One region of the Alteromonas sp. DYW1 genome, then DNA from elsewhere that is predicted to be linked to it. Evidence: predicted binding sites of a transcription regulator. Region 1 holds the regulator's gene; each other region holds the start of a gene.
The links. The regulator sigma-54, encoded in region 1, starts transcription at its own class of promoters, with help from an activator protein. The targets are predictions, from matches to a motif close to GTTGGCACGNNNNTNGNNT.
Positions count from the first base shown of each region.

Region 2: a site for sigma-54 is predicted at 6,043-6,061, ahead of AC121Z_RS04400 (PEP-CTERM sorting domain-containing protein). Genes of this name have one in related genera too.
Region 3: a site for sigma-54 is predicted at 1,399-1,417, ahead of flgF (flagellar basal-body rod protein FlgF). Genes of this name have one in related genera too.
Region 4: a site for sigma-54 is predicted at 1,840-1,858, ahead of xdp1 (exosortase-dependent surface protein XDP1). Genes of this name have one in related genera too.

Region 1 covers NZ_CM186038.1:710,688-718,766, forward strand. Annotated here, with positions in the region: gene AC121Z_RS03250 (KpsF/GutQ family sugar-phosphate isomerase) at 1-783, shown strand, start outside; gene kdsC (3-deoxy-manno-octulosonate-8-phosphatase KdsC) at 783-1,337, shown strand; gene lptC (LPS export ABC transporter periplasmic protein LptC) at 1,334-1,906, shown strand; gene lptA (lipopolysaccharide transport periplasmic protein LptA) at 1,908-2,507, shown strand; gene lptB (LPS export ABC transporter ATP-binding protein) at 2,507-3,232, shown strand; gene AC121Z_RS03275 (RNA polymerase factor sigma-54) at 3,304-4,785, shown strand; gene hpf (ribosome hibernation promoting factor) at 4,813-5,100, shown strand; gene ptsN (PTS IIA-like nitrogen regulatory protein PtsN) at 5,145-5,588, shown strand; gene rapZ (RNase adapter RapZ) at 5,626-6,471, shown strand; gene AC121Z_RS03295 (HPr family phosphocarrier protein) at 6,480-6,755, shown strand; gene AC121Z_RS03300 (sensor histidine kinase) at 6,917-8,079, shown strand, end outside.
Region 2 covers NZ_CM186038.1:993,208-1,001,286, reverse strand. Annotated here, with positions in the region: gene AC121Z_RS04415 (tetratricopeptide repeat protein) at 1-1,806, opposite strand, end outside; gene AC121Z_RS04410 (hypothetical protein) at 1,893-3,026, opposite strand; gene AC121Z_RS04405 (tetratricopeptide repeat protein) at 3,226-5,964, shown strand; gene AC121Z_RS04400 (PEP-CTERM sorting domain-containing protein) at 6,110-6,943, shown strand; gene AC121Z_RS04395 (UDP binding domain-containing protein) at 7,330-7,518, opposite strand; gene AC121Z_RS04390 (acyltransferase family protein) at 7,670-8,079, opposite strand, start outside.
Region 3 covers NZ_CM186038.1:2,707,017-2,715,095, forward strand. Annotated here, with positions in the region: gene flgG (flagellar basal-body rod protein FlgG) at 1-572, opposite strand, end outside; gene flgF (flagellar basal-body rod protein FlgF) at 616-1,359, opposite strand; gene flgE (flagellar hook protein FlgE) at 1,644-3,032, opposite strand; gene AC121Z_RS12160 (flagellar hook assembly protein FlgD) at 3,045-3,731, opposite strand; gene flgC (flagellar basal body rod protein FlgC) at 3,747-4,172, opposite strand; gene flgB (flagellar basal body rod protein FlgB) at 4,172-4,576, opposite strand; gene AC121Z_RS12175 (CheR family methyltransferase) at 4,662-5,498, opposite strand; gene AC121Z_RS12180 (chemotaxis protein CheV) at 5,514-6,434, opposite strand; gene flgA (flagellar basal body P-ring formation chaperone FlgA) at 6,594-7,310, shown strand; gene flgM (flagellar biosynthesis anti-sigma factor FlgM) at 7,431-7,766, shown strand; gene flgN (flagellar export chaperone FlgN) at 7,789-8,079, shown strand, end outside.
Region 4 covers NZ_CM186038.1:1,171,922-1,180,000, reverse strand. Annotated here, with positions in the region: rRNA gene AC121Z_RS05265 (16S ribosomal RNA) at 1-401, opposite strand, end outside; gene pssA (CDP-diacylglycerol--serine O-phosphatidyltransferase) at 784-1,608, opposite strand; gene xdp1 (exosortase-dependent surface protein XDP1) at 1,905-2,720, shown strand; gene AC121Z_RS05250 (tetratricopeptide repeat protein) at 2,824-5,613, shown strand; gene clpB (ATP-dependent chaperone ClpB) at 5,622-8,079, opposite strand, start outside.

The DNA.
Region 1 (8,079 bases):
ACCTTGGCGAGCACTGGGACGCCCGCGTTTTTCATGCACCCAGGTGAAGCTAATCATGGCGATCTGGGGATGTTAGCCGCAAATGATGTGCTTTTGGCTATTTCTAATTCTGGTGAATCAGCTGAGCTATTAAGTATCTTGCCAGTGGTCAAACGCTTAAAAATCCCCATTATCGCAATGACAAATAGTCGGGATAGCAACTTGGCCAAGCATGCCGACGTGATGCTTGATATCCATGTCAACGAAGAGGCCTGCTCTCTCGGTCTAGCGCCTACGACTAGTACTACGGTAACACTTGTGATGGGAGATGCGCTGGCGGTTGCTTTACTCGATGCGAAAGGTTTTACGTCAGATGATTTTGCATTGTCACATCCCGGCGGCAGTTTAGGGCGCAAATTACTGCTTAAAGTCAGTGATATTATGTTGGCGGGAAGCCAGTTACCGTTAGTTGATCCTGCGCAAAGTATCTCGGCGGCGTTATTAGAAATTTCGCAAAAAGGGTTGGGAATGACTGGGGTGCAGGACGCACAGGGTAGTCTAGTAGGCATATTCACTGATGGCGATTTGCGTCGCATCTTGGATGCCCGTATTGATATCCACGCCACGCCCGTTGGCGAGGTTATGACCAAAGACGGAGTCACGGTTGCCCCAGGAACACTGGCTGTGAACGCTTTAAACTTAATGGAACAGTATAAGATCAGTGCTATGTTTGCGGTGGACAGCGAACGAAAGCCAGTCGGTGCCTTTAACATGCACATGCTGCTAATGGCTGGAGTATTGTAATGAAGCAAATTGAAACCTTGTACGGTACGCTGCCAAGTGACGTTTACACGGCACTCAGTCAAGTGCGATTGTTAGTCTGTGATATCGACGGGGTGTTTTCGGATGGGCGTATCTATCTGGGCAATCAAGGCGAAGAACTGAAAGCCTTCCATACCCGCGATGGTTTTGGCTTTAAAGCATTGCAACGGATAGGCATTAGAACTGCGGTAATTACTGGGCGCGAGTCGAGAATCGTGGCCCAGCGGATGCAGGCATTAAACACCAATTTTATTGTGCAAGGGCAAGAGAACAAAGCGCAGGCACTACAAGAAATCCTTGAGGTGACAAATTTCACTGCAGAGCAAGTCGCTGCAATCGGTGATGACGTACCAGATTTAGGGATGTTTGCACTCAGTGCGGTGCCGATTGCGGTTGCGGATGCTCATCCACTAGTTACCCAGCAAGCGCGCTGGACAACATCTGCTCGCGGTGGTTTTGGCGCGGTGCGAGAAGTTTGCGATGTGCTCTTGCAAATTCATGGACAACTGGATAATTTTACCGGAGCTAGCGTGTGAATCGGCTTGGATATAGTATCTCGGCGTTGTTTATCCTTGCCCTAGCTACCTACATCCCAACGTGGTTAAAGGAAGATTCAGTGACCACGGTAGAAAATGAAGAAGACGCTTATAAACCGACCTATCAAGCAAAAAACTTACGCAGTGCAATCTACGATGAATCGGGTAAGCTTAGCCACCGCATATTTGCCCAACAAATGGAGCACTTCGAACAGCTTGGTTTTGTTTACTTTAAGCAACCACAATATACCATTTACATGGACGATGAGGATACGCCCTGGCAGGTAACGGCTGAAGAAGGCACCTTGTATGACGACAATCGCATTCAACTTGAACGAAATGTGACCATTCGGAGTCTGAATGACGAGGAATTCGTAAAAACTATTGCAACGGAGTTCCTTCAAATAGACTTAACGACTAAAATAATGACATCTGATCAAGCAGTCACCATCATTGGTGAGGATTACCAAATACAGAGCGATGGATTGAATGCGGATCTCACGAATAAGACTTATGAATTACAACAGCATGTCCAGACTGTATATTCACCCACGAACAAGGCCCTCTAGTATGCTGCGTAACCTTTTTAATAGCATTAGTCAGACCCCGATTTTTACAGCCGTTTATCGTAGTATTTTGATTCTCGGCTACGGCGTGTTTGCTACATTCGTGTGGGCAGGGCAGTCTGACTTTAGTCAACCAATCAAAGTGGATGCAAAAAGCCAGTTTGTCGATGGTAAAAATAAAACCTCTATTTTTAAGGATGATGTTCATATTACCCAGGGGTCGATGGAAATTCATGCGGATGAGGTTGAAGTTATTGCCACAGAAGGTGAAGGTCGCGAAATATTTATCGCACGTGGGCGCCCCGCAATGTACGCGCAAAATATGGATGATGGCAGTCGAGTAACGGCGCAGGCGAATTCAATTACTTATGCTGTATCGTCACGCGCCATTACCTTAGATGGTTCAGCACAGTTGGTGCGCGACAGCAGTATGGTACAAGGTGATTTGATCCAATTTGATATGGAGAAAGAGCAGCTACTTGCGCAAAGCAATGATAACGATGAAGAGCGCCGGGTTACCACCGTATTTCGCCCAGAAACGTTTAAAGATCTGCAAGACGACGAGCCAGAAGAAGAGCAACCGCAACAGGAAGAGCCGCGATAATGGCTACGCTGATCGCGCAGAACTTAGCGAAATCTTATAAGTCCAGACAAGTTGTTAGAGACGTTAGTCTCAGCGTTGATAGCGGTCAAATCGTCGGCCTGCTGGGGCCTAACGGTGCCGGTAAAACAACCACGTTTTATATGATTGTGGGGCTAGTGCCATTGGATCATGGGCGGATTTATATTGACCAATCTGAACTCACTTTGTTGCCCATGCATGAGCGGGCGCGTCAAGGTATCGGCTATTTACCGCAAGAAGCATCGATTTTCCGTAAATTAACGGTGCTCGAAAATATCATGGCTATTTTGCAGACTCGCAAAGAATTAACCACTATTCAGCGGGAGCAAGAGGCAGATGCATTGCTCGACGAATTTAATATTAATCATATTCGCAACAGTCTTGGAATGAGCTTGTCGGGGGGGGAGAGACGCCGAGTTGAAATTGCCAGAGCTCTGGCCGCCAACCCACAATTTATCTTGCTTGATGAACCGTTTGCTGGAGTTGATCCTATCTCGGTCAACGACATTAAAAAAATTATTCAGCACCTGTGCGAGCGCGGTATCGGTGTTTTGATAACTGACCATAACGTCCGTGAAACCCTTGATGTTTGTGAGAAAGCGTACATTGTTAGTCATGGAGAGTTAATCGCTGCAGGTACGGCAGACGAGGTTTTAGCAAATCAAAAAGTGAGAGATGTATACCTCGGCGAGCAATTCAGGCTATAGTTAACCTAACGATAATAATTTGTGCAAAGCAGAGTTCGTCAACACATGGTGTGGGAAGTAAAGAGCAATAAATGAAGCCCTCGTTACAGCTTAAATTCAGTCAACAACTTACGATGACGCCGCAGTTGCAGCAAGCAATCAAACTGCTGCAGTTATCGACGCTCGACTTACAAACCGAAATCCAAGAGGCGCTTGATTCTAATCCATTACTCGAGTTAGAAGAGGTTCACGAGCCAGACAGCAACAGTGATCTGCAGACCAATAGTAAGGAAAAGGAAGAGCCAACGGCGAATTCCAGTGATGATTCACTTGAAAGTGGTGATGCGCTTGAAAAGGCCGATTTGCCGGATGAGTTGCCCATCGATAGTACTTGGGATGAATACTACAGTGCTTCATCGGCACCAGCACCAATGTCTTCAAGTAGTGATGATGACCAGGTTTTTCAGGGGGAAACCACCGACAATATACAGGACCATTTGCTGTGGCAGATGGACTTGACTCCTTTTAGCGAAGTCGATCGCGCCATCGCCATTGCAATCATCGATTCGATTGACGAATCAGGTTATTTAACCTGCACAGTTGAAGATATTCTCGCCAGTGTGAATGATGACGTAACGGACGAGCAGGTTGAAGAAGATGAAGTCTTGTGTGTGCTGAAACGCATTCAAATGTTTGATCCTATCGGCTCTGGCTCTCGCACACCGCAGGAATGCTTGTTAGTCCAACTTAACCAGTTTGCGCCTGACACTCCTTGGGTAGCAGAAGCCAAGCAAATTCTCATCGAATTTTCTGATCTGTTAAGCAGTAAAGACTATCGAACTTTGATGCGCAAAAGCAGACTAAAGGAAGAAGAGCTAAGAGAGGCACTACGCTTATTGCAAACGCTTAATCCGCGTCCAGGCAGTGCGCTGATTACGAAGGAGCCAGAATACGTTATTCCGGATGTATCAGTCAGTAAGAAAAATGGTCGCTGGAATGTCGAGCTAAATCCAGACAGTTTGCCTAAACTAAGTATAAACCAGCAATATGCTGCCATGAGTCGCAACGCGCGCAACAGCAGCGATTCGCAATTTATTCGTTCGCATATGCAAGAAGCTAAGTGGTTCATAAAGAGTTTAGAAAGCCGCAATGAAACATTATTAAAGGTGGCTAACTGTATCGTGCAGCAGCAAATTGGCTTTTTTGAGCATGGGCCAGAAATGATGAAACCCATGGTGTTAAATGACGTGGCTGAAATGGTAGATATGCATGAGTCAACCATTTCACGGGTAACAACGCAAAAATATATGCACACCCCGCGCGGCATTTTTGAACTGAAATACTTTTTTTCTAGTCACGTTGCGACTGACGGGGGTGGCGAATGCTCCTCTACGGCGATACGTGCATTAATTAAGAAGCTGGTGGCAGCCGAAAAACCGAGCAAGCCACTGAGTGATAGCAAGATTGCTCAATTGTTGGCGGACCAAGGTATACAAGTGGCCCGTCGGACAATAGCAAAATACCGTGAATCGCTCGCGATTCCCCCGTCCAATCAACGTAAGAGTTTACTCTAATAGCTCGAACAAGAAGGAAGACGATATATGCAAATTAACTTAACTGGTCACCACGTTGATATTACCGATTCGCTCCGCAATTACGTCGACACCAAATTTTCAAAGTTGGAACGACATTTTGACCATATTTCCAACGTGCACGTGATATTAAATGTGGAAAAGTTAAATCAAAAGGCTGAAGCAACTGTGCATCTGAGTGGTGCGGAGATATTTGCATCATCGGAAGATACTGATATGTATGCAGCGATTGATAGCATGATAGATAAGCTTGATCGTCAGGTTATCCGGCATAAGGAAAAGCTGAAAAAGCATTAAAGCGGTCCTCTCCATCTTGGAGATTTGGAGTTTTTTAATAAACCATGAACCTACAAACAATATTAAGCACGAACCGCACGCAATGTGCGGTTCAGTGTAATAGCAAAAAACGAATTCTAGAAATCATTAGCCAACTCGCTGCGGACAATAATCCCGATATTGACCAAGATAAAGTTCTCGCTGCTCTCATGCAACGTGAACGCATGGGAAGCACTGGAATCGGCAATGGTATTGCTATCCCACATGGTCGCTTGTTGGGCTTGAGTAACGTTATGGCAATCGTAGTAACCAGTGAGCCTGCAATCGATTTTGACGCTATCGACGATAAACCCGTCGATATTTTCTTTGCTATTCTGGTGCCAGAAGATCAAGCTGACGGCCATTTGCAAACGTTGGCGAGCGTTGCTGGGAAGTTAGCAGACAAAGATCGGGTTAAATTAATCCGCAAAGCGCAAACAAGTGATGAAATCCTGCAAGCTTTGGCCTAATCTGTACACATTAATCTAAGGGAATTGATACGTTCACATGAAACTTATTATTGTCAGCGGTCGCAGTGGCTCAGGGAAATCAATTGCGCTACGTGCACTGGAAGATTTAGGTTACTATTGTGTTGATAATATACCCGTCAATCTACTCCCCACCCTGACACATGCCGTGGTCGATGAGTATGACCTTGTCGCGGTAAGCATTGATGTTCGCAACTTGCCAAAAGATCCCAATGAACTTGTAGAAATTCTTAATTATCTCCCTGACGCATGGGACATGAACGTCATCTATTTAGACGCCAGCGATGATGAGCTAGTTAAACGCTTCAGTGAAACCCGACGTTTACATCCACTGTCAAAGGAAAATCGTTCACTCTCAGACGCCATCATTGCCGAAAAACAGTTACTTGCTCCAATTGCTGAACGCGCTGATCTCTATCTGGACACTGACAAACTATCCGTCCATCAGCTAGCTGAATTGATCCGTGAGCGAGTGTTGGGAAAAAAGAGTTCTCGTTTGGTTTTGGTCTTCGAGAGTTTTGGCTTCAAATATGGTATTCCCAAAGATGCCGATTACGTTTTCGATGCCCGGTTTTTACCTAACCCCCATTGGGAGCCCGATCTTAAACACCTAACGGGCTTAGATTCACCGGTTGAACAGTTTTTAGGTTCGCAGCCGATTGTCACCAAATTTGTTTGGCAGATCCAGAACCTTATTTCGACGTGGTTACCGCATTTAGAGCGCAATAATCGTAGCTATGTGACAGTTGCGATTGGTTGTACTGGTGGTCAACATCGTTCGGTGTACGTAACTGAATGCTTAGCGCGGACCTTTCAAGATATTCATCCTGATGTGCAGATCCGCCATCGTGAGCTGAATCGGTAGAGGGATTTATGGCGCGTATTGAAGAGACTGTAACCATCGTCAACAAGTTAGGTTTGCATGCCCGCGCGGCGACTCAATTGGTGACCCTTGCGAATCAGTTCGACGCAACTATCACGCTTAATAAGGATGACAAAAGTGCGGATGCAAGTAGCGTACTTGGTTTAATGATGTTGGAAAGTCACCAAGGGGAATCCGTCAATATTATTTGTGAGGGGAGCGATGCCGATCAAGCATTTGCTGCAGTTAAGCAACTTATTGATGGTAAGTTTAATGAAGATGAGTAGTAACTCGCGGTAATTACTGATTAATTTACCCTCCTAACTTTGCTACTTTTGTTGATCTTGAACTATTCTTGTTCCTATGAGGTTCGGCGCTCCAATGGATTTGACCATGCGCAGTTTTAGGTTAGGTCATACAAAACTTTGGGGGCGTAGTCGTTCATTTAATGTTTGCCACTTTTAAGCTCGTTGCATTGTTCCGGCGTTTTTTTCTACTTAGCTTTTGTATTCTAGCTTGTTCGCTCAGCTTGACCGCTGCAGCGAAGCAGTTTTTCTTCGATGTGGATCGTTATTCGGTTAAATCCGGGCTGCCTGACAGCACTGTGTTCAGTATTGCCCGCGACCAACAAGGTTATCTTTGGCTAGGCACTCCGAACGGGCTTGCCCGATTTAATGGGCGAGTTTTTGATAATTTTTCAGCGGCGAACCCTCAAGGAACAGAGGTCGCTTCGCGTAATAACAGTAATATATTTATTGATAGTCAGCAGCGTCTGTGGGTCGGTACTTGGGGCCAAGGGGTGTTTGTTTATGATCAGCAGTTACGCCTGCAATTGCATTTATCTGACCAAGCATCTGAGGCCTTCAGACTTAATAGCAATTTAGTCCAAACCTTCTTTGAAGATTCGTCAGGCAATGTGTGGGTCGGTACCAATGGCGGTGGCGTGTCAGTTTTCCTACAAGAGACAAACCGCATTCAAACCTTTATGCACAGTGACAGCGACTCTCGTAGCCTCAGTCACAATCGTGTATGGCATATTACTCAAGACTCGGATGGATCCATATGGATTGCTACTGGCGCTGGGTTAGACCGCATTCAAACAGATAGTTTCAGCGTTATTCCCTTAAATAATTTGGTTGCACAGGACAGCCTACTGTTTCAACAGCGTATTCGACGCTTGTTGGTAACATCCGCTGGAGATATGTGGGTAGGTACCGAAAATGGTATTTGTAAGATGGCAAGTACCCGAGATAGTTGTATTACCATTAGCGGGTTTAATGCCGAAAATATCACCGATGTGCGCATAACTGCATTGATCGAGGGAGCTCAAGACCAATTATGGATCGGCACGTTATCCGGTTTGTACCTATATGACACGGCAGCGCAAGATTTTATTCCGTTAGTCAACGGGCAGCGGTTAGCGATACTTCCGCATGATGATATTAGAGACATTGTGTATGATACTAATGGTGTGCTGTGGATAGCATCGCGCCCATCAGGATTAATTAAAGTTAGCTTTATCGGTGACTCTATCACCGGTTTCACTGCTTATCAGGATGCACAGGGAGGCACCGCTGATATTGGGCGCGTACACGCGCTACTCGAAGATTC
Region 2 (8,079 bases), 280 kb from region 1:
TGTCAAAGCATCTTCATTCTGTTGTCGCTGAACATATAAATTCACCAGCGCTTCATCCAGTTGATAATCACTGTCGAATTCGTTCTTATATTTGTTTAGTAGACTAATTGCCTCATCAAATAAGGTTCGCTTACCGAGCAAATTGGCTAGCTGGATGACTAAATCTTGGCGGTACGGCAACTCATTTAGCAACGCCTCAAGCTCCAATGTAGCCCCTTCAAGGTCATCACTCGCAGCCAAGGCTTGAGCATTTAATTTACGGTGTTGGATATTATTCGGGGCGCTTTGCTTTATCTCTGCAAGTAGGGTCCGCGCAGCATTTAAATTATTACTGTTTAAGAGTACCTCGGCCTTTAATAGCTTCAGATCGGCGTTATTCGCATATCTCACTATCAACTCGTCAATCAGCGTCAGGGCTTGCTGAACATTCCCGGACAACAGTTGTAATCGCGTTAACAACAACTGCTGCGCCATCGTGTAAGGCGCTTGAAAAGTCTCATTAAACAACGCCAGAGCTGAATTCACTTTGCCTTGTTGACGCAGTAGATCGACCTCAAACAATTGCAAACTCTCAACATTGCGCACTTCAGGTGAAAGTTGAACCAGCAAATCATCACACAAGAAATGGCGATTTAGCGCTGCATAGGCGCGGCAAAGGGCTTTTACCAACTCAGCATCCTGTTTCACGATATTTATTTTGTTTTCCAGCAACGCTTTCACTTTGCGCGGTTGTCGCGATAGTTCATAAAGCTGGGCCAGCATTTGGATCGCATTATCGTCTTCACCCGCGAGAGTCAGGTATTGTTCAATCTGTACGGTGCTGTCTGTATAGTTTCCGCTCAAATAGGACGTTAATCCTTTTAACAGGTTTAATTTTGAACGACTGGTGACATCATCGACAACATAAGTCGACAGCTCACCCGACAAATCACTGAGAATATTGCGTGCTTCCTCTGCGTCATTCGTCAGAAACAACAATCTTGCCTTGGTGAGTCGGATCAATACATCATCAGGATTTTCAGCCAATATCGCATTGATCATTTCTAGCGCCTCACCAAAGCGCCGTAACTTGATCAACAAAAACGCGTTAGTACGCTGCAAAACGGGATCATCGTTACTAATGGAGTAAGCTCTTTCCAACCAATCCATCGCCGCTTGTAACTGACCATCACGACTTAACCATAAGCTGTTAGCATGCATAGCTCGAGGATTGTTAGGTTCAATTGAAAGTGCTGCATCAATGAGCTCTTTTGCTCTGATTAAATCTTTCTGAGACATCAAAAAGTTAGCGTAGCTGGTTAACACTCGGGGCGACCTCGGGGCCAACGTGTAGGCCTGCTGGTAACGCGAACGTGCAAGTTCACTATTACCTGCATAATCGAACGCACTGGCTTGAAGCAACAATACAAAGGGTTCGGTGTTGCGATTAACGTCATCACAGTCACAGTCAATCACGCGTTGATATTGACCGGCGAGAAGATATGCCTGCAATAAGTTTTCTATTACACGATTAAAGTCCACACCTAACTGTAATGCTTCCTCGTATTCATCAATCGCGTCCAGAACATAACCCTTATTCAGCAGAACGTCAGCCATTAGCACTTTCGAAGGTAAATGCTCAGGATATTCACTCATGATGTTTTTCAACAAAATGTACGCTTCATCGACATTTTTATTGTTATAGGTACTCAGCGCTTGTTCATATTGCTTTGACGGATCAGCGTAGACCTTAATAGCGGTCAAACTGAGCACTAGCATAAGTGCTAAGTGAGGATAGAAAATACGAAATGACGCGCGTAACTGCATGCCTACAACCATTGAGAAAACCTTTTCATTATAATAGCGAACAATACTTCGCAGCGCGAAACCAACAGGTAATTTCATCGCGAGAATTATTGAGGTGTTTTATCTATCACCTCAATATCATCTATCAACACACTGCCTTCATAGTAATTGATATGGGGTTCCCCAATGATAAAGTAATCAGGGAACGCACTCCCCGCTGGCCAATTCGGAAATACGGAGCCCGCCAAGCGTGGTCCAGTGCTATCAATGCACTTATCTGATAACTCGGCCGGCGTTTGATTATAGTGAAAAACACACTCCTCTTGAGTATTAATAGTGCCCTGATAGGTTCTCTCTTGGTCGTCTGCAAACTGCCCTGTTACCGAGAATGAATAACTTGTAGGCGTGCGTTCAAAGGTTACCTGGTACCACTGTTCCGGTAAGTAGTAGCCCGAGGGACGATCCTGGATCCGCGTAAACTCACCATCAACATAACTGATAAACTGCTTGCCAAATCGATGATGCGTTGGGCTTAGACCGTCTAACGCAATTACATTAAACGAGTTGCGATGACTATCGCGATTCCAACTATCGATCACAAACTTGCGGTGGTGGTGCATCCAGATATTGTTGTGGGGTTGTGGTTCCGTATCGAGTATTGCCAGCCAATAGAATCCATTATGTCCAACCGCTGACATATCCACCCAAGGCTCACCCGTTTCATTGCCAATATCGTAACCGTTTAATTCACTGGCATCACCGTAGTTGATATATCCAACCCGAAAACTGATTTGATAATGCGAGGGTAACGCTTGTGACGAACGCAAATACACGGCATCGGTGTGTTTAGGTGTCATTATCTTAAGCACCTGATCATTAGGATCTTGCGGGTCAGGTATTATGTCGATGTAATCAAAGATGAGCGGCTTGGCCTCGCGTGTGTAAATTTCTATCTGGAAATTTTCATCCACTCGATACGTGCCGCGCTTGGCAACGGGTGCAATAATCCCTTGTTCACTGAAGAATTCTCCCCCCTCACTGTATGGGCCTGCATTCTCAGCTGTATCTAGCTGCCACTGGGGTGCATGGTCAATCTGCAATAGGTTAAAGTTTTGTTGCATACGTGCAGGCTTTACGAAAGCTTGTTCGGAAATTTCAGGTTGGTTCGCTGGATCACTGCAGCCTAGCAGTAAACTGCTAGTGATTACTGCTGTAAAAATTGTGTTCCTTTTATCAGTCATGCTCTTTAATTACCTATTCATTCCAGCAAATGAGTTTTACTAGCGCGGTATGGAAATTGCGATCAGGCTAAGTAAAAATGTCCAACAGGGCAAGTGTTACCTGTGGTTGATTAAAGTAGCGGCAACCCAGCGGCACTGTTATGATGAAGTCTGTTGGAGATAAGTCTCACGAATAATGCTAAGGAATATGGATACTCGTATGAATCATTGGTTAAAAACTTTCACCCTCGTACTGTTAGTTGCCGGCACTGTTGCCTGCACACGGATGACCCCTGAAGAAACCTACGCTGAGGCGCAACGCTTGATGCAGGCGCAGGAATACGCTGAGGCAGCCATTCTGACTAAGCAGTTAATCTCTGATGCACCCCGCGATCCAGCCTATCGCGTTCTGATGGCACGACTAAATATGCATGCCAGAAATCTGGATGCCGCCGACAAAGAATATGCCCGTGCAGCAGAATACGGCATCGACCTTAGCGAAATATCGCGTGAGCAAGTCGATCTCGAACTGATCAGAAACAATTACGATTACGCTTATGAGCTTTTGCTTGAGAGACAGCGCTTCTTTGCCGACACCCAAGAGTGGAATGCGTTAGTCGCCACTGTAGCACTGGTAAAAAATGACGCGGAACTACTCGAGTCAGCCCTCGTGGAGCTTGGCTCTGAACATGCAGAGTTTATCTCTGCGGCGCGCTTAGTCAATGACCGCAAATTAGAAGAAGCTGCCCGCCTATTGTTGGGTGCTCAGCAAGAGTTATATGCGCCAGAATTACTTTTTATTATTGGCTCTTCATTAGTAGAAGCACAAGAACATGAACTAGCCCAGGCAACCTTAGAAAAATATACCAGTGCCCGCCCAGAAAACCGAATTGCGAATTATTTTTTAGCGCGTAGCTATTTGGCTACGGGTGATATGCCTGAAGCTCGTACTCAAATAGATATTGTCAGAAGCGGTAACACGAAAAACGCATTAGGCCAGTATGTAGAAGCGGTGTATCAATTTCAAAGTGGCAACTTAGATGAAGCTGCCAGCTATGCAACGGCGTCGATAGAAGCAGGATTAAATAACCCGTCCAACCACTTTATTGTTGGTGTGCATTCGTTTCAAAATGAAAATTTTGAGCGCGCCCTTTCTTCATTTCAGTACTTGAACGCCAATTATCCGCAAATTCCAGTGGTCCAGCGATTACTTGGGGTTACTCAGCTACGTTTGGGTGACGTAACCTCAGCCACTGACAGCATTGCGCAAATTAGCGATCCAACCCAAGAAGACATGGATCTCATTTTGTTGACGGGCTTTAAAGCCATTCAGTCTTCGCAAAGTGATCAAGTATTAAGTGAGCTTACCCGCTTTGCTCGGAACGTCGAAGTGGATGACATTGACGACGCGTTAGGATTCGCGTTATTGAGCTACGCTGATGATACTGAAGCGGGTATTCGCCAATTAGAAATCACGCAACAAACAAATCCGAAAAGCCTCAATGCATTTGCGATATTGGCAACGGCGTATGTGCAAATGGGTGAACTCGATAAAGCCCGATCGTTAATTGAGTCTTTTCTTGAGGGGCAAGAAGAGCTCACCATAGACACGCGCGAAGTTTTAGCCAATGTTTATTTACAATTGGGTCAAATTGACAAAGCGTCCGCCGAATTTAGTCGCATTGCGCAAGCAGAGCCAGAGCGCCCGAGCGTGATGATGTACGCCGTGGTTGAAGCAGAAGCAAGCAAAGACTTTGAAGCGGCTTTAGCAGCTATTCAGCGTTATGTTGCGACTCATCCGAACAACATAAAGGGCTTTATTAAATATAACGACCTGCTAAATACCATGAATGCCGGCCCCGAAGCCTTCGACACAATGTTTGCGTCACTCGCTGCGGTGAACATTCCTGAGCACCAGATTTTGTTCGCAGAGATGCTTATCGCAGATAAAAACTTATCGCGCGCCAAATCTGTACTGCAAGGTATAGAGTCCGCGGCCATCCAGAGCCGGGTGAACACCATGTTAGGGTTTATCGCAATGGAAGAGGGAGATACTGATACCGCGATGGACTTGGCTATGTCTGTGCTCAATGAAGCACCAAACGATATCAAAGCTTTACAAGTGGCGTTGAGAGCGAATGCAACTCAACAGGATTTCTTAGCCAATAGCGAACTGATCAATAAAGCACTGCTAGTTGATCCAAGCAACCCAGCGATCATTTATCTCGATGCTCTAAATGCTTCATTTGACAAGAAATTTGATAAGGCGCAAACCCAGCTAAATAAAATCGCAAAGAATAATGACCAAATCGCTTTGCGTTCTTTGCAAGGTAAAATTCACTTAGGCAAAGGTGAGTATGAAAAGGCCTATCCGTACTTACTCGAAGCCTATAGCGTTTCGGCAACGCGCAGTCGCCTAATGGACATCGTAAAAGTCACAAACAAACTCGGTAGAGTTGAAGAGCGTAACGCCATTGTCGATGCTTATGTAAAAAATGTGCCTGATGACTTAGGCATCCATCTGATGCGCATCGAATACATTCTAGCTGATGACGTTAGCGCTGGTGCTCAAGCACTGGAAGGATTCTTACAGCAGTATCCAAACAATGAGATTGCCCTGAACAACTTATCTTGGGCCTATTTACAGCTTGGGGAGCTAGACAAAAGCGCAGCCGCAATTGATCAAGCATTAGCAAAAGCCCCAGACTTTGTGCCTTTTATTCACCAAAAAGCGCAAGTATTGATCGCTCAGCAGCAGGGAGAGCAAGCGCTACAGATACTTGAGCCACATATTAACCTAGAGTCCGAACAACCGGGCAAGTACGAGTTTGCCTATTTAAATTTCTTGGTTGATCTGGGTAAAACCGATGTTGCCCAGTTCTATTATGAGCAGATGGTGAATAACGGTGTAGTCGCTGCAGAAATGAATCAACTAAAAAGCCGATTATCCACACGTTAAGGTGTCAGGAAATTTAACAGTTTTAAGAAGCAAAATTACCAACAACTTGTAAGCTATTGATAAATATAGATAATAAAAGTTGGCACGCAGTTTGTATTATCTCTAGCGTGACCCAGTAACAATTTTGTTTTTTAAGGAGCAACACATGAAAAAATTAGTAGCATTAGGATTGGCAACAGCTTTCGCAGCAAACGTTGCTCACGCAGACCCAATTATGTTTGACCCAGACGGCCCAGGCGGTAACGCTCCAGTACGTCTTGACGTTATGACTTTGGACATCATTCCTGCGCAAACTTACTCAGTATTCCAAGACTTTGGTGCTGACAACACATTGAATGCAGGTGACACGTTCACTGAGTCATTCACTTACAACTTCAGCATCGGTTCTGACACTGCTGCAAATACAGCTGTTGTATATGGTTTTGACTTGGCGTTTAGCTTTGACCTAACTGGTTACATTGATGACGTAACTTACGGCACTGGTACTGCACCAACTGTTGGTTCTCCAACATTTGCCGCTGACCTTGCTGGTACTTCATTCAAAACAGTATTTAACCCAACTAGCGTAAGCCCTACAGTTAACATGACTGCAACTTACCTAGGTAACGTTATCGGTGTTTTCGATTTGATCGCGGGTGTTTCTGGTACTCCAGTACAGTTAGCGGGTAACATCAACTCTGCATTCATCTTTGACTTCAAATTCAACGAAGCATGGAAAGCAGGTTTTGCAGACTTCGATAGCACTTGGTTCCAAATGAACGGTGATCCACTAGATTCAAACGTAACGTTTGCAATCGGTGAAGGTTCTGCAGCACCTACTGGTGTAATCGGCATCTCTGGTCAGCCTGGTGAGTTTGTTGCTGATATCGAAATCAAAGACAACGGCGCAACTCTTGAGTTCCGCGTTCCAGAGCCAGCTTCTATCGCTGCTCTAGGTCTAGGTCTTCTAGGTCTTGCGGGCTTCCGCAGAAAAGCATAAGAATTGAATTAATCAATTCCTCAAAAAGCCGGCATTTGCCGGCTTTTTTAATGTCTAAAAGTTAGTTATGACTCCCCTGTCCCTTGCTCTTGTCCTTAAATTGCCGCATCCAATTTACGACCAACTTAATGGAATACACCTTTACTAACTGTACGATGTAATTCTGGAATGTCACTTAGCCTAAACGGACCAGTACAATGTTTAACGATCCGTACTGAGTACGTTGATGACCATTCACTAATAAACGTTCATTGTAAAAAGTGAGTATGCTCGTAACACTAGCAATATGCTTAGGTCTGGAGTGTTGAAAAACTTTACACCTCAGTTTCAGAGCAAAAAAAACGGTGCATAAGCACCGTCTTAAAATCTAAGAAAAGAATTAAAGATTACACAATACCGCGTGTATCAATCACTATCTTGTTCTTAATAACCTCGATTGGCATGGCTTTAAACTCATCATGATCAACCAATACCACAATGACATTACAACGCTCAAGTGCATCATGTAATGAGGTCAGAGTGACTTTATCCGAGACTCCTTTGGGCAAAGCCGCGCTTACCATCGTTAATTTCACGAGCGGTACGAATAATACGCACAGTATCAGTCACACATACCCGCACATCCAGCCGCTTAGATTTTTTAACTCTAAAACCAATGGCGCCATTTTTATTGCTTCTGGCCGAGTACCAAAGACAAGTAAAACTTTACTCGTACAATGTGCCGCCTTAATTTACCTTGGACGAAGAGTAAGCCAATGGGTTTGGTGAAGATTCTAAATATATTTCCCCTAACAACTCAGATGCCATGTGAGTTAAGTGGTCATTATCACGGTACAACGGAATACCATTTATTTCTGCCGAGCATCTTTTCCCATCGCAATATAGAAGCTTCGCATCGATTAGAAAAACTTCTTCAAACTCCTGTGCAACGTCCGCGAAAACGCTTTCCATCATTTCATTTACGTTGTGTCGAATAGAGCAGTCTCTCTCCTGCCCAAACATTGCATTTTTCACTGGGCACTTGGGATCGTTGTTTCCTGCATATGCAATATCTTTCACCAATATAGGAGTCGCACCATGGTGCTGGAGCCATGATATCGTATCCATCAATTTCTGACCGACGAGCTCTCGTATTG
Region 3 (8,079 bases), 1.8 Mb from region 1:
TTTTGACCAATGGGTTGCAATCCTGTGGGATTGATAAAGTCGGATAAGTTGAGTTGCCCCAAGACCTGCGGTTCTGCTTGACCACGCAGTGTTGCCGACACCTCGCCATCCTGCGAGATAGTGATTTGTTGAGCATCTTCAGGGATAGCAATTTCAGGCTGCAATAAGAAGCCAGCGCCTGGTGTTACAATTTGCCCCTGATCGTTTAGCGTGAACTGACCATTTCTGGTGTAGGCAATACTGCCATCCGGTTGTAGGATTTCAAAAAATCCGCGGCCCTGAATCGACATATCCAAGGCATTTTCGGTGGTTAGCAAATTGCCTTGGGTGTGTGATTTTTGGGTGGCGACCACCTTTGAACCAGCACCAAGCATTAATCCCGATGGTAACTCGGTATCTGCCGACGAGCGCCCGCCTGGTTGGTTAATATTTTGATAAAGCAGATCCTCGAAAATGGCTCGATCTTTCTTAAATCCTACTGTACTGGCATTCGCCAAGTTATTCGACACTACTGAAACATCAGTTTGTGCCGCGTCGAGTCCTGTTTTGCTTATCCAAAGTGCTGGATGCATATTTCACCTCACAAAACGCAGTGCTCTGCGTTAATCATTCGACTTAGATAATGCGCATTAGCATGTTGCCGCGCATTGAGAGTTCGTCTGCTTTCTTCATTAATTTAACTTGCATTTCGTAATGCCTTTGCAAGGTGATCATGCTCACCATTTCTTCAATTGCATTAACATTAGAGCCTTCGAGCATACCGTTGCGGATCCGCACATTGTCATCCTGATCCGCAATGCTGCCATCCTTTAATCGAAATAAGCCGTCGGTACCCCGTTGCATCTGCTGATATTCCGGGTTAACCAGTTTCAATCGACCAATTTCTTCTAACACCGTTTCAGGTGCACCGAGCGGCCGCAATGAGATAGTCCCGTCACCGGCGATATCGATATTGTCGAGCGGGATAGGCAAGGTAATTGGACCGGCATCGCCAACCACTACATTGCCATGGGCGTCTTCTAAGATACCTTCTGCACTCAAGCGCATGTTACCTGCGCGGGTATAAGCTTCATTACCCTGCGAATCTTGTACTGCGAACCAACCATTTCCCTGGATCGCGAGATCGAGTGGTCGATTAGTTTGGATCATGGCGCCATCGTCGTAGTTATTACTTGGACTTTCCGTCATGGAAAACACTCGAGTCGGCAAACCTTCGCCGTATGACGGCATCGCCCTTGCCTGCTCCAGCTGAGCTTTAAACCCAGTGGTTTGTGCATTGGCAAGATTATTGGCCCGAACGGCTGTACCGAGGAGGTCTTGCTTGGCGCCACTTGCTGCAATATATAAGAACTTATCCATGCCAAACTCTTGACGAAATAACTTGATTAACTTTGATTGAAGCAAAGGCGATGCCAAGATGTGTAGACTGAGTGATTTAGTTAGCAGAAGCAGGACCGGATGCTTGTTGTTCTCTCACGTGTGCTGGATTGCTAAGCATCGAAAAATTGACGGTTTTCACTGTTTAATTGTCTGCCGTAGCATGTGTAGGAGCGACAATGGATTAACAATAATCCGCAAAAAAGGGGCTTTAACGAAAAGCCCCTGATTGAAACACACGTTAGTTCAATATGCGTTTATATTGGTTATCGAATATTCAGGATCGTCTGATTCAACTGGTTATTAACTTCTAAAGCTCTTGAGTTAGCCTGGAAGTTCCGCTGTGCAATGATCAGATCGATAAGCTCTGTGGTTAAGTTAACGTTGGCTTGCTCCAATGCAGATGAATTGATATCGCCAAATGTGCCGGTCGTTGCCTCACCGGCTAGCGCTTCGCCAGACAAGATGCTTTCTTTCCATTGCGTATTACTCTGCTGGGTCAAGCCTTGCTCATTCGAAAAGCGAACGAGTGCAACACGCACGATAGGTTCTGAAGTACCATTTGAGAATGTTGCCCGCACAAGGCCGTCAGGACCAATATCAATACCGGTTAACCGACCCACCGGCAAACCATCTTGTTCTAGTGACGTCACTTCAAAGGCCGAAGCAAACTGAGTGGGTTCTTCTGGCGTTTGTCCACCGACGGAAAAGTTTAAGTCAATGCCAATACGCTGTGTAACATCTGAACCATTCGCTAAGATCGTTCCACCCAGCTCTGCAGTCAGTAATTTATTCGCCTGTGGCGCAACTGGCGCCAAGTTGTCCGCACCGAGCACGGCTAAAAATTCACCGCCAGACGTAAAGGTTAAGCGTGCAGCCGATACGGCATTGGCGCCGTTCCCCGCAACATTAACCGCAGCACCAGGCAATACTTCATTCCCGTTAGTATCGCTTTGATTAACCAAAACGTCATCAACGGCAGTTACCATTAACCATTCGTTAGAGCCGGCCGCCTGATCTTTAATAAAGTAGTAAGTCATTACATGGCTATCACCTAAAGAATCATAGATGGTCACCGAGGTTGCCGCGTTATACGTCAGTGGATCAGTAGGGTCAAACGCCGTTACGTCTTTGGCTGGGTCCCCAGCGGGAAGATTAAAGCGTAAATCAACTTCAGAGGTTGGTTGCGGCGACCCCGATGAGTCAGGGATCCTCACCGGCACCGTGGTGCTCAGGGCTACCGATGCAGAGGTACCGTCAGAGTTAACAGGGAAACCAAGTAGGTTATCGCCATTCGAATTGACCACAAAATTATCTGAGTCCAATTTAAATTGGCCTGCACGGGTAAATGAAAAGTCACGGGAGTCAATCTCAGGCACAGTGGCAAAAAAACCATTCCCCGTGATAGCCAAATCCAACGCCGTATTGGTAAATTGCAAACTTCCTTGAGAAAATTGCTGTGCAACTTCTTGCGTCAAGACACCATCACCGACCTTGGTGCGCCCACCAGAGAGCAGCGATGCGGCATATACATCACCAAATTCTGCTCGTGATTCCTTAAAGCCGACGGTATTAACGTTGGCAATGTTATTCGCAGTGACGTCAAGGTCACGCTGAGCTGCGGCAACACCGCTGAGTGCTATGTTAAAAGACATACTTCTCTCCTATTAGCTGCCAATCTGAATGACATCATCTAATTTGATACTAATATCGCCATCCAGATTAAGAATGACCCCTTGACTGCTGCCAGCCAAACTTACACTAGCCACATGGCGATTAATCGCGGTAGGAATAGCGACTCCCTCACCGAACACTTCACCTTGCGCGCTCACGAAATATTCGCCGGGCGGCATTGGATTGCCGCGCAAGTCAGTTCCATCCCAATTGAATTCAATGTTACCTGGCGCTTGCGTGCCCGCATCAATTGTTTTGATCACCTCGCCAAAACTATTGGTAATAGTAATTTCAAGGTTTTGTGCGGTTCGATCGTTGACCACCACGCCAGATATGCCCTCGCCAGCAGTTGCCATGTAGCCTTTGTTATCAGCGATTAGCACATCTTGACCAATTAGACTGGAGGCCTGTAGCGCTTGATTTGAAGTCATAGAAGACGAAAAACTTTCAAATTTTTCATTTAACTTACTGATACCATCTGCGGTGGTAAATGATGTCATTTGTGCAACTAACTGATCATTATCTACCGGCTTAGTCGGATCCTGATTAGACAATTGCTCAGTCAGCAACGCGAAAAAATCTTCTTGTTTTAGGGTCTGCTCAGAACCATCAACCACAGGCACCGTTTCTTCTTGCCAATACAGCTGTGAGTTGAGACCGGTGTTTTTGATCGTATCCACAATAATTATCCTCTATTAACGGCCTTGACCAATCTGCAGAACACGACGGAACAAACGCTTAGTGGTATCAGCCACTTGTACATTGGTCTCGTAACCTTTAGATGCCGAAAGCATATTGGCCATTTCTTCCACAACGTTGACATTGGGTTTATAGATATAACCATTTTCGTCGGCCATAGGGTTGCCTGGTGCGTACTCAACTTGCAACGGCTTCTGACTTTCAACGATACCAAGCACATTAACTTTCGTTCCGGAACCCTGCTCCTGCGAGGCGCGCTGCAACTCCGCTGCAAATACAGGATGACGTGCTTTATAGGTATCCTCATAGCTGCTACTTACACTGTTAGCATTCGCAATGTTACTTGCCGTCGTATTGAGTCGAACGTTTTCTGCTGACATGCCGGTTGAGGCAATGTCCATCACTCTAAATAAGGTTGCCATTAGCCTTGACCTCCAGAACTTAGGGCTTTCTTCATACCCTTAATTTTTCCGCTTAATAGTTCAGCGGTTGCTTGGTAGCGCATACCCGCGTCTAAGAAAGCATTTCTTTCTTGTTGAATATCCACAGTATTGCCGTCTCCGGTATCCGGTTGGGTTGGTACGCGGAACTTTAAGTCCCATTGCGGTTGCATTTTGCCGTCTATGTGGTTTTCATGAGTTTTTGTTAAGTTATGCGTTTGATCGCTGCGAGCACTGCTCATGGCTTGTTTAAAATCAATCGCTCTGGACTTGTATCCTGGGGTATTCGCATTCGCCAAGTTGCCAGAAATAACTTCCATCTGCTCAGTTCTAACTTGCAGTGCTTTGTGATGAAAACCGACAAGACGGTCAAGATTTATTGCCATAACGTACTCCTACTCTGAGTTCGATACAGCAAAGGGTGTGCCAATCTAAATTAAGGTCGCTAAAAGACCCGTTTGAAATGTAAGGCTAACTGATTTTCTTTTTATAAAACAAACCATTAGGCTCTTTTTGCATCTTAAATAAGTCTGCGACCGCAGTGGCAGATTCAGACGCTCCGAGGATCAAGCTTCCATGCGGCGAGAGGCAAGCGGCAATTTGTTGCAGTATTTGCTTTTTATTTTCCGCTGAGAAATATATCAACACGTTGCGGCAAAATATGACATCAAACTTGCCCAACGCAGAATAGGAACTTAATAAATTTAAATTTCTAAACTGGGTATGACGAGCAATCTCAGGCTTAATTTTGACGATGTTGTTGGGTGCACGATCAAAATATTTCTTTTGCAGATGATCGGGCAGACCACGCAAAATTGCCATTTCATTATACTCGCCCAGAGTGGCTTGCTTGACTACGCGCTCTGAAATGTCGGTTCCAATAATTTCAAACCCACTTTTAAACGCATTGGGGCGTTTCGTTTGAAACTCCTTTACCGTCATTGCGATCGAATAGGCTTCTTGTCCGGTTGAGCACGCTGCACTCCAAATCCGCAACTTAGACACTGACTCAGAGAGCTCTGGCAAGATAGAGTTTTCTAACAATTTGAATGGATAAGCATCACGAAACCATAGCGTCTCATTGGTAGTCATTGAGTCGAGCACACGCGTGCGCAACACTCGATCGCTGCCCTGGATCGTGACATCAATGATACCGTCTAATGACAAATCAGGGTAATCATGCAACAGGCCAACAAGCCGGCTGCGCACTAGGTACTGTTTTGAGTCTCCTAGCACGATACCGGTTTCAGCTTCTAAAAAGGCACGAAACTTTTCGTAGCTGCGCGGAGAAACTTCGCGATCATTCAATGTGACTAATTTCCGCTAATCACGCAGCCATTTTTGCACGGCAGTGGCTAATTCATCAGGATGGAACTTAGCGATAAAATCGTCAGCTCCAACCTTTTGTACCATTGCCTGATTAAATACACCGCTCAGTGACGTATGCAGCACCACATTAAGCTTTTGCAACTCAGGCGTATTTTTGATTTCAGCAGTCAGGGTGTATCCATCCATCTCGGGCATTTCAATATCCGAAACCAAAACCCCTACACGATCAGTCACATCCCCCGTTTCCGCGGCTATCTCTTTCAACCGATTGAGCGCTTCAAGACCATTTTTTGCAGCTTCTATTTCTAACCCTAATGCGGTTAGCGCCTTTTTAACCTGATTTCGAGCAACCGATGAGTCGTCCGCGATAAAAATAATCTTACCTTCACTTTTACCCACATCTACATGCCCTGCAACTTCTTCACTAACATCGGTATTCAGTGGCGAAATTTCGTTCAGGATTTTTTCAACATCAAGTATTTCAATTAGCTCGTTGTCAACTTCAGTAACCGCAGTAAGGTAACTCGCCCTACCGGTGCCCTGAGGCGGTGGCATAATGGCATCCCAGTTAGTGTTGATAATACGTTCTACCGAACCAACCAAAAAGCCCTGCACTGAACGGTTATACTCTGCGATGATGATAAACGCAGTCTTTAAATCTTCAATGCGTTTACCACCTGTTGCCATGCTCAAATCGATGACTGAGATAGTTTGACCACGGATATGCGCGACACCCCGCACAAGCTGATTGAGTTTTGGCATAGATGTCAGTGGTGGGCATTGCAACACTTCTCGTACTTTAAATACGTTTATACCAAAGCGCTGACGCCCATTTAAACGGAATAGCAGTAATTCAAGCCGGTTCTGGCCTACCAATTGTGTTCGTTGATTGACCGAATCAAGAATTCCTGACATACATCACCCCTTTGTCAAATTTAGGCACGATCGTTGCGTTACAAACCATATTATCGGTTGCAAACCCATAAGGTTTAAAAATGTGCCTGTAAATTGACACATGATCAACCGGGTCGCAGGCATTATCTTTAATCATAGTCAAAATGCTGGATAGTGAACATGAAAAATTTCATTAATAGAAAAATAGTCGCAATTGCACTACTTTTCACGTCCGCGAGTCACTTTACACTTGCCGAAACCACGTTATCACTGCATCAGGTGATCGAACAACAAAGCGAATCTTTTATTCAGCGTGTGCTCGAACAGCAAGGTGCGCCTGACAACAATTCGACAATTCTGGTTGATGTATTTCCGCTTGATGAGCGAGTGAATATAGAGCCATGTGCATCTCCGTTCAGTTATGAGATTCCTGACAATGCGATGAGTAATGGTTATGCTGCGGTCAAAGTCAGCTGCCCTGAGACTGCATGGTATTTGTTTATAAATGCCAAAATTGAGTTAACTCAACCGGTTGTGGTTACTGCCGATTCCCTGAGTCCAGGGACGATCTTGACTCAACAAAACCTGCGAGTTGCCGATAAAGCGAGTAAGTCGTTGCGCTTTAGCACCTTCACCAATATTGAACAGCTTCTGGGTGCAAGAATTAAATACCGAGTACGCCCTGATCAACCAATTAAACCGAATATGGTTTGCTTTGTTTGCAAAGGTGATTTGATCACGTTGAGCGCGCGCGCTGAAGGTCTGCAAATTAGTACCAAAGGCATTGCTCAAGAAGACGGGAACGTTGGCGATACTATAGCCGTAATGAACCGAAGATCAGAAAAAATCGTCTTGGCTAAGGTTGCAGGTGTGGATCAAGCAACTGTAGAAATATAAGGATATCAGTCGGTTATAAAATAGATGCGAGAAAAAAGATTTTTTCCCTAAATTTCGTTAAAGTATTAAGGGTGCTCGCCGATAACATGACTGAGGATATAAAGGTAGTGGATTTTAATTATGGCTATTAACAACATTAACAATGGGTTGCCGAAAACGCCCATTGACAATCAGAAGGTAGCTCAGCAGCAGACTCAGAACAAAGGGAATGCCGCTCAGCAGGCTGCACAACAAGCAGTTGCGCAAAACGCACCGCGTCAAGACTCTGTGTCGCTAACTCAGTCTGCTCAGCAGCTCACGCAAGCACAGAAGAAAGGTGCGTCTGAAGCGCCAGTCAATCAAGAAAAAGTTGATCGTTTGAAGAAAGCCATTCAGAATGGTGAGTATCGTGTGAATCCAGAAGTGCTGGCTGACAAAATCGCCAAATTAGAAGGGCAGATTTTTGGCTCCAGATAATTGGTTAAATTAAAGTCAAAATATGTCTACAATCGAAGAAGCACTGACAGAACAACTCCACAACCTCAAACATCTTCAGCTTCTTCTTGAATCAGAACTGCATTTAATAAGCTCTCGCGACGCCGAGAGCTTAATTAATTTACTCGATGAAAAGCAACAAACTCTCGATGCTATTCAAGCCAAAGACGAGCAGATTAATGCACTCCATGCAGAACTCGAGAAAGCCGGTAAATTACCGTTAAGTGAAACGGCTAACGCGCACCTTGAAGAAGCTCAAACACTGCTTGAACAATGTAAGTTCCGTACGTCTATT
Region 4 (8,079 bases), 460 kb from region 1:
ACACACGCGGCATGGCTGCATCAGGGTTTCCCCCATTGTGCAATATTCCCCACTGCTGCCTCCCGTAGGAGTCTGGACCGTGTCTCAGTTCCAGTGTGGCTGATCTTCCTCTCAGAACAGCTAGAGATCGTTGCCTTGGTGAGCCTTTACCTCACCAACTAGCTAATCTCACTTGGGCTTCTCTATAGGTGGGAGCCGAAGCCCCCTTTGGTCCGTAGACATTATGCGGTATTAGCCACCGTTTCCAGTGGTTATCCCCCTCCTAAAGGCAAATTCCCAAGCATTACTCACCCGTCCGCCACTCGTCAGCAACTAGCAAGCTAGCCCTGTTACCGTTCGACTTGCATGTGTTAGGCCTGCCGCCAGCGTTCAATCTGAGCCATGATCAAACTCTTCAATTGAATACTTGCGTCGTTTCTACGAATAGAAACTAAAAATAAATTGTCGTTGTGACACTCTTAACGAGTGCCCACACAGATTGTCTTGTTATAAATTGTTAAAGAACAAAGCAACTTTCGTTGCGACTTAAGGCGTCTTAGCGACTCTCCTCAAGCGGGATGCGCATTCTACATTGTCGCATCCGGGAGTCAAGCATTTTTTTGAAATTTTATTTTCAGCGATTTGCTTGAAACCCGCTTCAATTAAGGGATTGCGTCAAATCATTGGCGTTGCCGTTGATTTGTTTATTTCGTCTTCCCGTTGAAGCGAGCGCGCATTCTACAGACCTAACTTCTCAGGTCAACCGCTTTTTTTTAAAAAAGTTGAAAAAAAGCAACTGATTGTTCAGTCTTTGTTCTGTTCGTTGCTTTTTTGTGCCGTTTCATCGGTTTCTGCTGGCTTATCTGCACTTTCTAAGAAATCGGCATCTTCCTCGTGATCACCGACTACATCCTCAAGTGTCACTTTATCAACCGTTCTAAACGTGTTGATTGGACCAGCAAGTGCATATAAGGAAAAGACAACAAAAAGTACAAGCGCTGGCTCAGTAGCCACGACCACAAAGATCAACATAATAAGAAGTAGAGCAACGAATGGGACCTTACCGTGCCAATTCACTTCTTTAAAGGAATTATATTTGAAGTTGCTGACCATTAATAATCCACTTAGTCCGGTAATAATAGCAACAATAATCCCATAGTCAGTGCCAACAGCCTGATACTCAACGCCGACCCATACTAGCCCGGCGACAACAGCCGCAGCAGCGGGGCTCGCCAAACCTTGAAAGAAGCGTTTATCAGCAATCCCAACCTGCGTATTAAACCGTGCCAATCGCAGAGCGGCACCAGCAACGTATATAAATGCGGCTAACCATCCAAGCTTTCCCATTTCAGTTAGCCCCCAGTTATACGCAACTAATGCAGGAGCCACACCGAAGGAGACCATATCTGCCATAGAGTCGTACTCTGCGCCGAATTCGCTTTGGGTATTTGTAATCCGCGCAACGCGGCCATCCAGCCCATCAAATATCATGGCCACGAAAATTGCTACTGCCGCAGCTTCAAACCGCCCATTCATTGATGACACAACAGCAAAAAAACCCGAAAACAAACCGGCTGTGGTCAGTAAGTTAGGTAATAAATAAATACCTTTACGCTTGTTTTGAGACATAAACTCCTCTAGAAATACAACATAATTGACTTGAAAAAAATAGCGAGCTTCATCAATAATCAATAAAAAGAATGAGCTGAGCCAATTAGCAGCTAAACTATACCATAGCCAAAGGTGTTACCAATCAAATTGTTGTACTGCTGGGTAATAGCATTGTCAGCTTTCTTTACAAACAAAGATTTCCTCTATAACAGAGAATACCTAACTCTTTGTTTTAAAAGGGATTACCGAAATGGCACATTTATTGCTGTTAATAGAATTAGGTGTAAGTTTAATGATCGTTTTTGTAGGTAAAAATGAATAAATTAGCAAATTTGACAGTAAGTGCGTGTTTGATTTCATTATCTCAGTTCGTTACGGCAGCTGAAACATTGTGGGACTTTCGCACTGCAACTGTAGGTAATATTACTAACTCAATTTCGAATTATGGCAACACGTTTTCTATGTTGGATGCTTCCTCTGGTCTTTCAGTTGAAATCTCTGCTTGGTCTGACACTTGGGAAGTAAGCGGAGAAGACAACGTTCAATCTGCAACTTTAGATAACAACGCTTACGGTCTAATTGCGTATAATCGCAATTCAAATGATCATCATTACATCGATAATCGTCAAGATAGAGACGACACAGACATGATACTGTTCAAGTTTTCTGACGCAGTAAAGCTGTCAACGTTGTTCTTAAGTTCAAAGTACGGTGATTCAGATGTGTCCATTGCGGCGTTCAACGTTCTGCCTTCATTTACTGGCGGTCGTTCATGGTCTGATATTCTAAATGACTCAGTTAACGGGGCTGTTTTCAGTGCTAGCTATGCGGACTTGGCAACCTCAAGTTCATTGGCAGGTAACTCAACAATCACTGCAGCAAGTTCTGGTGCGAATGTACTCCCTGGCGCGTTAGTTGAAGCTAAATATTGGTTAGTTGGCGCATACAAAAGCGTTTTTTCAGCCGATGGTTGGTTCGGATCTCCATTCGGTGAAGGGAATGATGGGTTTAAACTCGCAGGCTTGACGACAACCAAGACAGAGCCAACGACGACTGTTTCTGAACCTGGTACGATTGGTGTTCTATTGCTCAGCTTAGTGTTATTGGGTATGCGCAGAGCCCGCAAATAAATTAATACTCTATTGAAAAAAGCCTCTCTATGAGGCTTTTTTTATGGATAATGAAAGGTATTGAAAAACAATTGATCAATATTTCTTCGTGAGGGACGACTACGTGAGAAAGTGTTTCTACGGTATTTTAATCCTCTTTTTAGCCGTTTTTAAGGTTAATGCACAAGTTGCCGACCTTTATGAAAGCGCGCTTGAAGAGTTTATGCAAAATAATGTAAAGGAAGCCTATATCCTATTGAAGTCTAAACTGCAAAGCGCTCCTGAACACCTCCCAAGCAAACTTCTTATGGGCCGTATTCTTTTGATGGACGGATTGTTTTACGATGCAATCGTCGAATTTGAAGATGTCCTTGCGGCAGGTGCGGATAAAAATCTGGTTTATTCTCCTCTGGCACGCGCCTATCTATTTGTCGGGCAGTATGACAATGTCATTGAACTCTACCGCGATAGATCAATTTCAGAAGTAACAAGATATGATATTGCTCTGGTGACTGGCTTAGCCTACATCCGCACCAATCAGCCGCAAAAAGCTGAACAACTTTACGTGCAATTGCGCCGTAAGTATCCATCTGACATTGAGCCAATTAATGCCTATGCTGCATTTCTTGTGTCAGAAGAACGATTTGACGATGCAGAGCAAATCTTGGCGCAAGCGAAATCATTAGATCCCTCTAATCCCGATACGCTCCATATTGAAGCACAAATCATGTCGAAACAGGACAGACAAAAAGAGGCTCTTATCCTTATCCAGAATGCGATTGACTTAGCTCCAGAAAATCCTGCTTACTTGCGCACTTATTCAGCGCTATTAGCGCAGTTAGAACGTTATGATGAAGCATTAACTATTATCGCTAAAGTGGAATCTGAAACGCCGGGCGATATCCAAAATCAATTGTTGAAAACTCGAATATTGGCGCTAACTAACCAAGTCAGTGAAGCCGATAAGCTGTTATTAGAAATAAGCAGCCAACTCAGTTTGTTGACAGATGAACAATTAAAAGAGCGTAACCATTTAAGCCTAATCACCGGCGTTGTTGCTTATATTAATCGGAACTACAGTTTGGCTAGTGCAGAACTGACTCGTTATACCAAAGAGCACCTACCAACCGCTGAACTACTCGGCATGCTAGCTAATTCTCTCGTAATGTCAGGATATCAAAAGGAAGCTATTCAAACTCTGGAAAGCCATATTGATACCGTTAAAAGTAATTTGGAAGTTGGGGCACTGATTTGCCGTCTGTACATTAACAGTGATCGTGCATTTAAGTGTGAACAACTCCTTACTGAGTTACACGAGATCCATGGCAGCAATGATCTAATCACATTGCTTACCGCACGCACGCTGTTAGCCCGAAATGAATATAAAGAAGCCGAAGAATTACTAAATTTGGGGATTTCCAATACAGCTTTACCGGAAGTCTTAGAGCTCAAAGTTCTACTACTTGCGAATAATCAGCAATATATTGAAGCGAGAGAACTCGCCAAGCAATTAGTTGCACAAGCTCCCACAACTGCCAACCAAAACTTGCTTGTCGATTTACTGCTTAGGACCGGCGCTCGCGATGAAGCTTCCCAAATTGTCGATCAGATACTAGATGCAGATATGCAGAACTTGCCGGCCCTCATAGCTAAAGCAAGGTTGCTGTCTCAACAAGAGCTAATCGATGATGCGATCAAGCATATTCAGCTTGCCCTTGAAATTGATAGGAATAATTTAACCGCCTTGGTGATTAGTGGGCAACTTCACTTTTTAAGCAAGAACTATCAAACAGCTATCGATGATTTGCTCCGTGCAAAGGTTGTGGCTAAAAATGACACCCGCGCAAGCGAACTGTTATTTTCTATTTACATGAGCACAGAGCAATACGACCTGGCATTAAAGGAAATAAACCAACTGTTAGCGAAGTATCGCTTTAACTATGACTATAGAGTGGCTAAAGCACAGTTATTAATTCAGCTGGACGATCTTGAGGAAGCACAAGAGCAACTCAACGTCCTTTACGGCTTGTTGACTGAAGATCCTGATCGATTAATCGCACTCAGCCGTTTGCAAATTGATGCGCTCGACTTTACCGGAGCAGAAAAAAGCTTACGTCGAGCAACCGATATCAATCCTGAAAACCGGCTGAGTGAACTCGAACTAGCTAATTTCTATATTCAACAATCGCGCTTAACCGAAGCAAAAGAAATTCTTAGCAAACCGCAATTTAGTAATAGCAACAGTCCGAATGTCTGGGTGCTTCAGGCCGATATCTTACGGAGTGAAGGTAAAACTGCCGCTGCATTTGATTTGTATAAACAAGCTTTACTTCAAGATCCCAGCTTTAAACGCCCAGCGATAGAAATGTTTGAGTTAAGCCGACAGGGGCAGCTGCGAAAGAGTTTCATTAACAGTATTCAGACTGTTGATAAACAAGCTGCCGACCCTTTTTTGCAGCACCTTCTCGCCGATTCGCATTTCATGGCTCAAGAGTATTCGAACGCTGAAGTCATATACCAGCGCTTAATAGCATCTGATTACCAACAGAACCTAGCTGCAATCTACAATAATTTGGCGTTAATTAAGTTGGAAAGTGACCTTGCGCAAGCCAAGACGTATAGTCAACAAGCAGTGGCTCTCGCCCCTAGAACTGCCGCTATAATTGACACACAAGGGTGGATTTTAAGTCTGCAAGGAAAACATTTAGATGCGCTGGACATGCTGAGAAAAGCGTATACGCTTGACTCTGACGATCCTGCCATCAATTATCATATTGCCGCGACACTCGCTGCAATGGGGCGCACCAGCGAAGCAGTTAGCCAAGTAACCAATGCGAGATTGTTGGAACGCCCTTCAACCTATCGTGAGAAAGCTAAGCAGTTGCATGAGCAACTGCTTAGCCAAACAGATTAGCTAAGTGATTACACACCGGTTGATGTAATAACCAATTCATCCGCTTGCATATCAACCCGTATAGCGCTATCCGGCGCGATGTCGCCGGATAACAATGCTTGCGCAAGCGGGTTTTCAATTTCGGTCTGAATTGCGCGCTTTAAAGGTCGCGCGCCGAAAACAGGGTCAAAACCCGCTTCAGCTATTTTATCCAACGCGGCTCCGGCAATCTCTAGTTTATAGCCTTTATCAACCAAACGCTGACGTAGTCCCGCAAGCTGGATAAGAGCGATAGACTTGATTTGTTCGCGACCCAGCGGATGAAACACCACAATATCGTCTACCCGATTAATAAACTCCGGTCTGAAGTGTTGCCCCACAACAGACATGACCATGGCTTTCATTTCATCATATTGACTCTCTTCATGCTTGTCTTGAATAATGTCAGAACCCAAATTAGACGTCATAATTACAACAGTGTTTTTGAAATCCACAGTGCGTCCTTGCCCGTCAGTGAGACGGCCATCGTCTAGCACTTGCAGAAGAATATTAAATACATCTGGATGCGCTTTCTCTACTTCATCTAGCAAGATGACCGAATATGGCTTGCGTCTCACTGCTTCAGTCAAATAGCCACCTTCTTCATAACCCACATACCCTGGGGGCGCGCCAACCAACCTAGAAACACTGTGTTTTTCCATAAACTCAGACATGTCGATACGCACCATCGCTTGCTCTGAATCAAACATAAAGTTCGCCAGCGATTTGCACAACTCCGTCTTACCCACACCGGTAGGCCCCAGGAACAAAAATGACCCTATCGGTCTGTTGGGATCAGCAAGACCGGCTCTGGAACGACGAATAGCATTCGATACAGCAGTAACCGCCTCATCTTGTCCAACAACGCGATGATGCAATGCCTCTTCCATCCGTAATAATTTGTCTCGTTCACCCTCAAGCATTTTAGACACAGGGATCCCAGTCCAGCGGGACAAGACCTCGGCGATTTCACTGTCTGTAACTTTGTTTTTTAATAGTTGGGTTTCGATACTTTCCTGCTCTGAAGCGCGTTCCAAACGCAACTCCAATTCAGGAATTCGACCATATTGTAACTCTGACATACGGCTCAGATCTGATGCGCGTCGAGCGATTTCCAGATCTAATTTGGCCTGCTCAAGTTCTGACTTGATGGATTGAGTGCCCTGCATGGCATCTTTTTCCTGCTTCCACACTTTATCAAGCTCAGCATACTTAAGTTCTAATTGTTCACGCTCAAGCTCTATCACCTCCAAGCGCTTGTGACTAGCATCATCGGTCTCTTTGGCGAGCGCCTGCTCTTCTAACTTCAATTGAATAATGCGTCGTTCTAAGCGGTCCATCTCCTCGGGTTTAGAATCCATCTGCAAGCGAATACTGGATGCCGCTTCGTCGATCAGATCAATGGCTTTATCCGGTAACTGACGGTCACTAATGTAACGCTGTGATAAGGTTGCAGCTGCGACAATCGCGGGGTCAGTAATATCAACCGAGTGATGCAGTTCGTAACGCTCTTTCAACCCACGCAAAATAGCAATGGTATCTTCCACACTTGGCTGATCAACTAGCACTTTTTGGAAGCGGCGTTCTAAAGCAGCATCTTTTTCTATGTATTGACGATATTCGTCAAGCGTAGTCGCGCCTACGCAATGCAGTTCGCCACGCGCCAATGCCGGTTTCAACATATTTCCTGCGTCCATAGCGCCATCGCCTTTACCCGCTCCGACCATGGTATGCAACTCGTCAATAAACAGAATAACCCGCCCTTCTTCCTTGGAAAGTTCGTTTAGTACTGCTTTCAAACGCTCTTCGAATTCGCCGCGATATTTGGCGCCGGCCACAAGAGCTCCCATATCAAGGGCAAGGACTCGCTTATTTTTTAGTCCTTCCGGAACCTCTCCGTTAACAATACGCTGGGCTAACCCTTCAACAATCGCAGTTTTCCCGACTCCGGGTTCACCAATGAGGACCGGATTATTCTTGGTTCTGCGTTGCAAGACTTGTACAGTGCGGCGAATTTCATCGTCACGCCCAATCACCGGATCTAATTTACCTTGCTCCGCTCGTTCGGTCAGATCTGTGGTATATTTTTCGAGTGCTTGGCGAACATCCTCAGCGTTTGGATCGGTCACTTTCTGTCCGCCACGGATTTTCTCTATGGCTTGATTTATTGCCTGTTCAGAAGCGCCCGCCTCTTTTAACAATTGTCCAAGTTTGCCTTTGTCTTGCAAAGCGGCAAGCACAAAAATCTCAGATGTGATGTATTCATCTTTGCGCTGCTGCGCAATTTTGTCACATAAATTAAGTAGCACTACGCTTTCTTTAGCCAACTGCACATCACCACCGACCCCATCAACGCGGGGTAATCGGTCTACAGCCTCGGAGAGAGCAGAACGCAAACTATTAACATTAACATTGGCATGTTCAAATAACGTGCGCAATACACTGCCC